One region of the Streptomyces manipurensis genome, then DNA from elsewhere that is predicted to be linked to it. Evidence: riboswitches for the same ligand, from Rfam matches in the RefSeq annotation. Region 1 holds a riboswitch; the other holds the start of a gene.
The links. Region 1 has a riboswitch for cobalamin ahead of metE (5-methyltetrahydropteroyltriglutamate--homocysteine S-methyltransferase). Riboswitches for the same ligand answer to the same signal wherever they lie in the genome.
Positions count from the first base shown of each region.

Region 2: it holds a riboswitch for cobalamin, as region 1 does, so the genes downstream of both, ACPU2J_RS22705 (ribonucleoside-diphosphate reductase subunit alpha) here and metE (5-methyltetrahydropteroyltriglutamate--homocysteine S-methyltransferase) in region 1, are expected to answer to the same signal.

Region 1 covers NZ_CP186950.1:6,948,261-6,951,651, forward strand. Annotated here, with positions in the region: gene metE (5-methyltetrahydropteroyltriglutamate--homocysteine S-methyltransferase) at 1-1,895, opposite strand, end outside; cobalamin riboswitch at 2,064-2,289, opposite strand; gene ACPU2J_RS31600 (WhiB family transcriptional regulator) at 2,445-2,711, opposite strand; gene ACPU2J_RS31605 (DoxX family membrane protein) at 2,921-3,391, shown strand, end outside.
Region 2 covers NZ_CP186950.1:4,872,744-4,876,134, reverse strand. Annotated here, with positions in the region: gene ACPU2J_RS22720 (carbon starvation CstA family protein) at 1-390, shown strand, start outside; gene ACPU2J_RS22715 (YbdD/YjiX family protein) at 387-584, shown strand; gene ACPU2J_RS22710 (GNAT family N-acetyltransferase) at 682-1,179, shown strand; cobalamin riboswitch at 1,231-1,352, shown strand; gene ACPU2J_RS22705 (ribonucleoside-diphosphate reductase subunit alpha) at 1,493-3,391, shown strand, end outside.

The sequences.
Region 1 (3,391 bases):
TACGCGCCGTGGTCCGCGGCCCGCAGCGGGAGGGTCTCGCGCAGCGCCGGCTCGTCGACCTGGATGACGGACGTGCCCGCGGCCTCCAGGTCGTTCACCTCGTCGCGCAGGGCGAGCGCGACCTGCCGGGCCGTCTCGCCGAGCGGCTGGTCGTCGCGGACGAAGGACCAGGCGAGCATGGTGACCGGGCCGGTCAGCATGCCCTTGACCGGCTTGGACGTCTGCGCCTGGGCGAACGTGGTCCAGCGGACCGTCATCGGCTCGGGGCGGGAGATGTCGCCGGCCAGGACGGGCGGGCGGACGTAGCGCGTGCCGTAGGACTGGACCCAGCCGTGCTGCGTGGCGACGTAGCCGGTGAGCTGCTCCGCGAAGTACTGCACCATGTCGTTGCGTTCGGGCTCGCCGTGCACGAGGACGTCGATGCCGGTCTTCTCCTGGAAGGCGATCACCTCGCGGATCTCGTGCTCGATCCGCTCCTCGTAGCCGGCCGCGTCGATCCGACCGGCCCTGAGGTCGGCGCGGGCCACGCGCAGTTCGTAGGTCTGCGGGAACGAGCCGATCGTGGTGGTCGGCAGCACCGGCAGGCCCAGGTGCGCGCGCTGCGCCGCCGTGCGCTGCTCGTAGGGCTGGGAGCGGCGGCCGTCCGCGTCGGTGACGGCCGCGGTGCGCGCCCGGACCGCCGGGTCGCGGGTGATCGCGGAGCCGGCGCGGGAGGCCAGGTCGGCGCGGTTGGCGGCCAGTTCGGCGGCGATGGTGTCGGTCCCCCGGGCGAGGCCGCGGGCGAGGGTGGCGATCTCGGCGGTCTTCTGCCGGGCGAAGGCCAGCCACCGCCGGATCTGCGGATCGATCTCGCGCTCGGCCGAGGCGTCCAGCGGGACGTGCAGCAGCGAGCAGGACGCCGCGACGTCGACCCGGTCGGCCAGACCGAGCAGGGTGCCCAGGGTGGTCAGCGACTTCTGGTAGTCGTTGATCCAGATGTTGCGGCCGTCGACCACACCCGCGACCAGACGCTTGCCCGGCAGCCCGCCGACGGCGGCGAGATCCTCCACGTTCGCGGCGGCCGAGCCGGTGAAGTCGAGGGCCACCCCCTCCACCGGGGCGGCGGCGAGGACCTGCAGCGCGTCGCCGAGCCGGCCGAAGTAGGAGGCGACCAGCAGCTTCGGCCGGTCGGCGGCCGCGCCCAGCTCACGGTAGGCGCAGGCGGCGGCGTTCAGTTCCGCCGGGGTGCGGTCCTGGACGAGTGCGGGCTCGTCCAGCTGCACCCACTCGGCGCCGGCGGCACGCAGGTCGGCGAGGACCTGCGCGTAGACGGGCAGCAGCCGGTCCAGGAGGGTGATCGGCTGGAAGTCCGCGGCCACGCCCGGAGCGGGCTTGGCGAGCAGCAGGTACGTCAGCGGGCCGACCAGGACCGGGCGGGCCGTGTGGCCGAGGGAGAGGGCCTCCGTCAGCTCGGCGACCTGCCGGGCGGAGTCGGCGGTGAAGACGCTGTCGGGGCCCAGCTCGGGTACCAGGTAGTGGTAGTTGGTGTCGAACCACTTGGTCATCTCCAGCGGCGCCACGTCCTGCGTGCCGCGCGCCATCGCGAAGTAGCCGTCGAGGGGGTCCGAGGCCACCGCCTCGCGGTGCCGGTCGGGGACGGCGCCCAGCATCACGCTGGTGTCGAGGACGTGGTCGTAGTACGAGAAGTCGCCGGTCGGCACCTCGTGGATGCCGGCCTCGGCCAGCTGCTGCCAGTTCGAACGGCGCAGATCGGCGGCCGTCTGCCGGAGGGCTTCGGCGGTGACGAGGCCCTTCCAGTAGCCCTCGATGGCCTTCTTCAGTTCACGGTTCTGCCCCTGGCGGGGGTAGCCGTACACGGTGGCCCGTGCTGCCGCGGCTGCGGGCTTCGCTGTCACGGAACTCTCCTTCGCGAGATGTGTCCAGGAACGTCCCGGTGACGGGACACGGACGCGAAGGGGACGACGGAGGGCACGGACCACGCCGCGGTACACCACCGCACGTGCCGTTCTCCGTGTACGCCGACCCGCCCACGAGGTCACCGGAACCTCCGTGCGCGGAACGTGTCCGCGTACGGGCAACGGGCAGGTCTTCGGACTCGCGGGCACGTCGGCCTCTGTCGAGGCGGACACCTAGTGGCCGTCGCTTCCCAGGACCGTTCTCCGGTCCCAGTGCGTATGACGGCGGTCGTTCCCGCTCACCGCTGCGGGGCAGTCCCGGATTCCCACCGGGTTCCCTCTTACGACGCATCCCGCCTGGCGGACGGGGCGAACCAGCTGCCCGGCCAGCGTAGGGGCCAGGATCGCTCAGCGGCGAGCTTTGTCCATCATGCGGACGCGGGAACGAGACAATCTGATGGCCGGTTCGCGCCGGGCCGCCCTTCGGGCGACCTCGGGGACCGAGGGGACCGCGGGGAACGCCCACCGCACGGCGTGCGAAGGGGCGTGTCACCGGGAGGAGGCGCCGGAGCGGTTGCGGGCCCGGGCCGTACGCCGTTTCGTGGCGCGGCGCTCCTCCTCGCTCATGCCGCCGCACACACCGAACTCCGGGCCGCTGCCCTCCAGGGCCCACCGCAGGCAGGCCTCCTGCACGGGGCAGCGGCGGCACACGGACTTGGCCTCCTCGATCTGCAGGAGCGCCGGGCCGCTGGAGCCCAGGGGGAAGAAGAGGTCGGGGTCCTCCTGCCGGCAGGCCGCCTCGTGGCGCCAGTTCATGGTCTTTCCTCCATCCGGTCGGTGCGGATCCTTGCCGGATCTCCTGACCGTTGTGGCCGGGTCTATTCAGGAAATCGGTGACCGTTCGCGGCTGTTGCACCGATTCGAGCGCCGGATGCGAGCCGCCGCCCGATCCGCGCGGGCGGACTTGGCGGGGGCGGACCGGACGGGGCCCGGATGAACCCGCGGCGTCCGGGCAGCAGCGGAGCATGGCCGTACTGCGAAAGCTCGCCCGCCCCCTGCTCGCCGCCCCGTTCGTCACCGGCGGCCTGCACGCCCTGCGCCACCCCGACGCCGCTGCCGTGGACTCCGTACGCCCCGTCGTCCAGGCGGTCGGGGCCCGTTTCCCGGCGCTCGACGGAGATCCGCGCCACCTCCTGCGTGCCACCGGCGCCGTCCAGGCCGGCGCCGCACTGCTCCTCGCGACGGGGCGTGCCCCGCGGCTGGCCGCGCTGACCCTCGCCGCCACCCTCGTACCGACCTCACTGGCCGCGCACGCCCACCGGACGCCGGAGGACCCGGACGAACGCGCCCGGCAGCGCGCCCGCCTCCTGACGGACCTCTCCGCGCTGGGCGGCCTGCTGATCGCCGCGGCCGACACCCACGGCAAGCCCTCGCTCGCCCACCGCTCCCGCCACGCGCTGCGCCGTTCGGCAAAAGCGGCGGCGAAGCACACGCCC
Region 2 (3,391 bases), 2.1 Mb from region 1:
ACCGCGAGCTACCAGAAGATCTTCTCGGAGGACGTGAAGGTCGGCTTCTTCGCCCAGCGCGACAAGTACCAGGCCGGGATCGACGCCGACAAGGTCCTGCCGCCGGCGAAGAACATGGACGACATGCACACCGTGGTCACCAACGCCACGGTCGACGGCGTCCTGTGCGCGCTGTTCGCGGTCCTGATCCTGGTGGTCCTCGCGGACGCGGCCCGGACCTGCTGGAAGGCGGTCCGCGATCCGCAGTCGGCGACCCTCTCCGAGGTCCCCTGGACCGAGTCGAAGATCGTCGCGCCGGCCGGGCTGATCGCGACCCCCGAAGAGCGGGCGCAGCTCGCCGCGGTGGGCCCCGAGACGGGCGGCGGACAGGTCAAGGAGCCGGTGGCGTGAGCGGTGTGCGCGGCGCGCTGGCGAAGGTGCGGTTCTACGTACGGGAGTTCTCCGGGGAGGCGGCGTACGACCGGTACGTGGCCCACGCCCGCTCCCACGACCCGCAGGCGGAGGTCCTCACCCGGCGGGCCTTCGAGCGCGCCCGCACGGACGCCCGCGAGGCGGACCCCCGCGAGGGCTTCCGCTGCTGCTGAGCCGCCCCGCCCCGAAGGCCCCGCCGCTGCCCGCGGCGGGGCCTTCGGGCGTGCCGGGCCCGGCCGGCACACCACGGCGTCCTGCACACTCGGACGCATGGACATGGTGATCAGGAGGGCGCTGCCCGCCGACTACGCGGACCTCGGTGGGATCACGGCGCGGGCCTACCTCGCCGACGGGCATCTGGACTTCGGCGAGGACGACGCCTACCTGAACGTGCTGCGCGACGTCGCCGGCCGGGCCGCCCTGGCCGAGGTGCTCGTCGCCGAGGAGGAGGGGCGCCTGCTGGGCGGGGTGACCTTCGCCGCACCCGGCAGCCCGCTCGCCGACATAGCCGGTCCGGACGAGGCCGAGTTCCGGATGCTGGCGGTGGATCACGCCGCGCGGGGCAGGGGAGCCGGGGAGGCGCTCGTACGGGCCTGTGTCGAGCGCGCACGGGCCCTGCCGGGCGTCACGGGGGTGGTGCTCTCCACCCAGCGCAGCATGGCCGGGGCCCACCGGATCTACGCGCGCCTGGGCTTCGTGCGCACGCCGGAGCGGGACTGGGCGCCCGTCGAGGGCCTGACACTCCTCACGTATCGGCTCAAGCTGTAGCCACGCCGACACTACATGTGGGGGTTGCGGCAACGGGCCGCCCCCACATGTATGCTCATGCCTGCTGTCGCCGCAGGGGAATCCGGTGGGAATCCGGAACTGTCCCGCAACGGTATGAAGTGTCCGGCATCCGGACGCCAAGTCCGATGACCTGCCGACGGTGCGCCCGGGTCGACCGAACCGGGTGCCGACACGTCCGGGTCTCGCGGTTGGGCCGGTGGACGCCGTGCGGTGTGCCCGTTCCTGCCACGCCCGCATGCGCGCCCGCGCCCGCCCGCGCACGACCCGGGCCGAGCGAGGGAGAGCTCCCGCCGTGACCATCGCGCCTTCCGCACCGCGCGCCGAGTCCACTTCTGGCGACAACACCGAGGGCCCGGGGGCCACGCTGCTGCGTACCCTCACCGAACTGACGGCGGACCTCCCCGACACCGACCCCGGCCGGGTGGCCGCCGCCGCGCTCCGCGGCCGCAGCTCCGCCGCCGACGAGGCCGAACTGCGGGGGCTCGCCACCGAGGCCGCCGCCGGCCTGATCTCCGAGGACCCTGCGTACTCCCGGCTCGCCGCCCGCCTGCTGACGCTGGCCGTGCGCGACGAGGCCGCGAGCCAGGGCTCCACCTCGTTCTCCGCCTCCGTCGAGGTCGGCCACCGCGAAGGCCTGATCGCCGACCGCACCGCCGAGTTCGTGCGCGCGCACGCGGCCCGCCTGGACGCGCTCGTCGAGCACACCCTCGCCGAGGGCGCGGACGACCGCTTCGGCTTCTTCGGCCTGCGCACCCTGCACAGCCGCTACCTGCTGCGCCACCCGATCACCCGTCAGGTCATCGAGACCCCGCAGTTCTTCATGCTCCGCGTGGCCTGCGGTCTCGCCGCGGACGAGAGCGTCCAGGCCGTCGAGGAAGTGGCCTCGCTCTACCGGCTGATGAGCCGGCTGGACTACCTGCCGTCCTCCCCGACGCTCTTCAACTCCGGCACCCGGCACCCGCAGATGTCCTCCTGCTACCTGCTGGACTCCCCGCTGGACGAGCTCGACTCGATCTACGACCGCTACCACCAGGTCGCGCGCCTGTCGAAGCACGCGGGCGGCATCGGCCTGTCGTACTCCCGCATCCGCGCCCGCGGTTCGCTGATCCGCGGCACCAACGGCCACTCCAACGGCATCGTGCCGTTCCTGAAGACCCTCGACGCCTCCGTGGCCGCGGTCAACCAGGGCGGCCGCCGCAAGGGCGCCGCCGCGGTCTACCTGGAGACCTGGCACGCGGACATCGAGGAGTTCCTGGAGCTCCGCGACAACACCGGCGAGGACCAGCGCCGCACCCACAACCTCAACCTCGCCCACTGGGTGCCGGACGAGTTCATGCGCCGCGTGAACGCCGACGCCGAGTGGTCGCTGTTCTCCCCCGCCGACGTGCCCGAGCTGGTCGACCTGTGGGGCGACGACTTCGACGCCGCCTACCGCAAGGCCGAGGCCGACGGCCTGGCCCGCAAGACCATGCCCGCCCGCGACCTGTACGGCCGGATGATGCGCACCCTCGCGCAGACCGGCCAGGGCTGGATGACCTTCAAGGACGCCTCCAACCGCACGGCGAACCAGACCGCCGAGCCGGGCACCGTCGTCCACTCCTCGAACCTGTGCACCGAGATCATCGAGGTCACCAACGACGGCGAGACGGCCGTCTGCAACCTCGGTTCGGTCAACCTGGGCGCCTTCGTGCTCACGGAGACGGGCGAGATCGACTGGGAGCGCCTCGACGAGACCGTCCGCACGGCCGTCACCTTCCTCGACCGCGTGGTGGACATCAACTTCTACCCGACCGAGCAGGCCGGCCGCTCCAACGCCCGCTGGCGTCCGGTGGGCCTGGGCGCGATGGGCCTCCAGGACGTCTTCTTCAAGCTGAAGCTGCCCTTCGACTCCCCCGAGGCGAAGGCGCTGTCCACCAAGCTCTCCGAGCGCATCATGCTCGCCGCGTACGAGGCCTCCTGCGACCTCGCCGAGCGCAGCGGCCCGCTGCCCGCCTGGGAGCAGACCCGCACCGCCCGCGGTGTGCTGCACCCTGATCACTTCGAGAGCGCGATCGTCGAGCTGAACTGGCCGGAGCGCTGGGATGCGCTGCGCGCCCGCGTCGCCGAGACCGGCATGCGCAACTCCCTGCTCCTGGCGATCGCCCCGACGGCCACGATCGCCTCGATCGCCGGCGTGTACGAGTGCATCGAG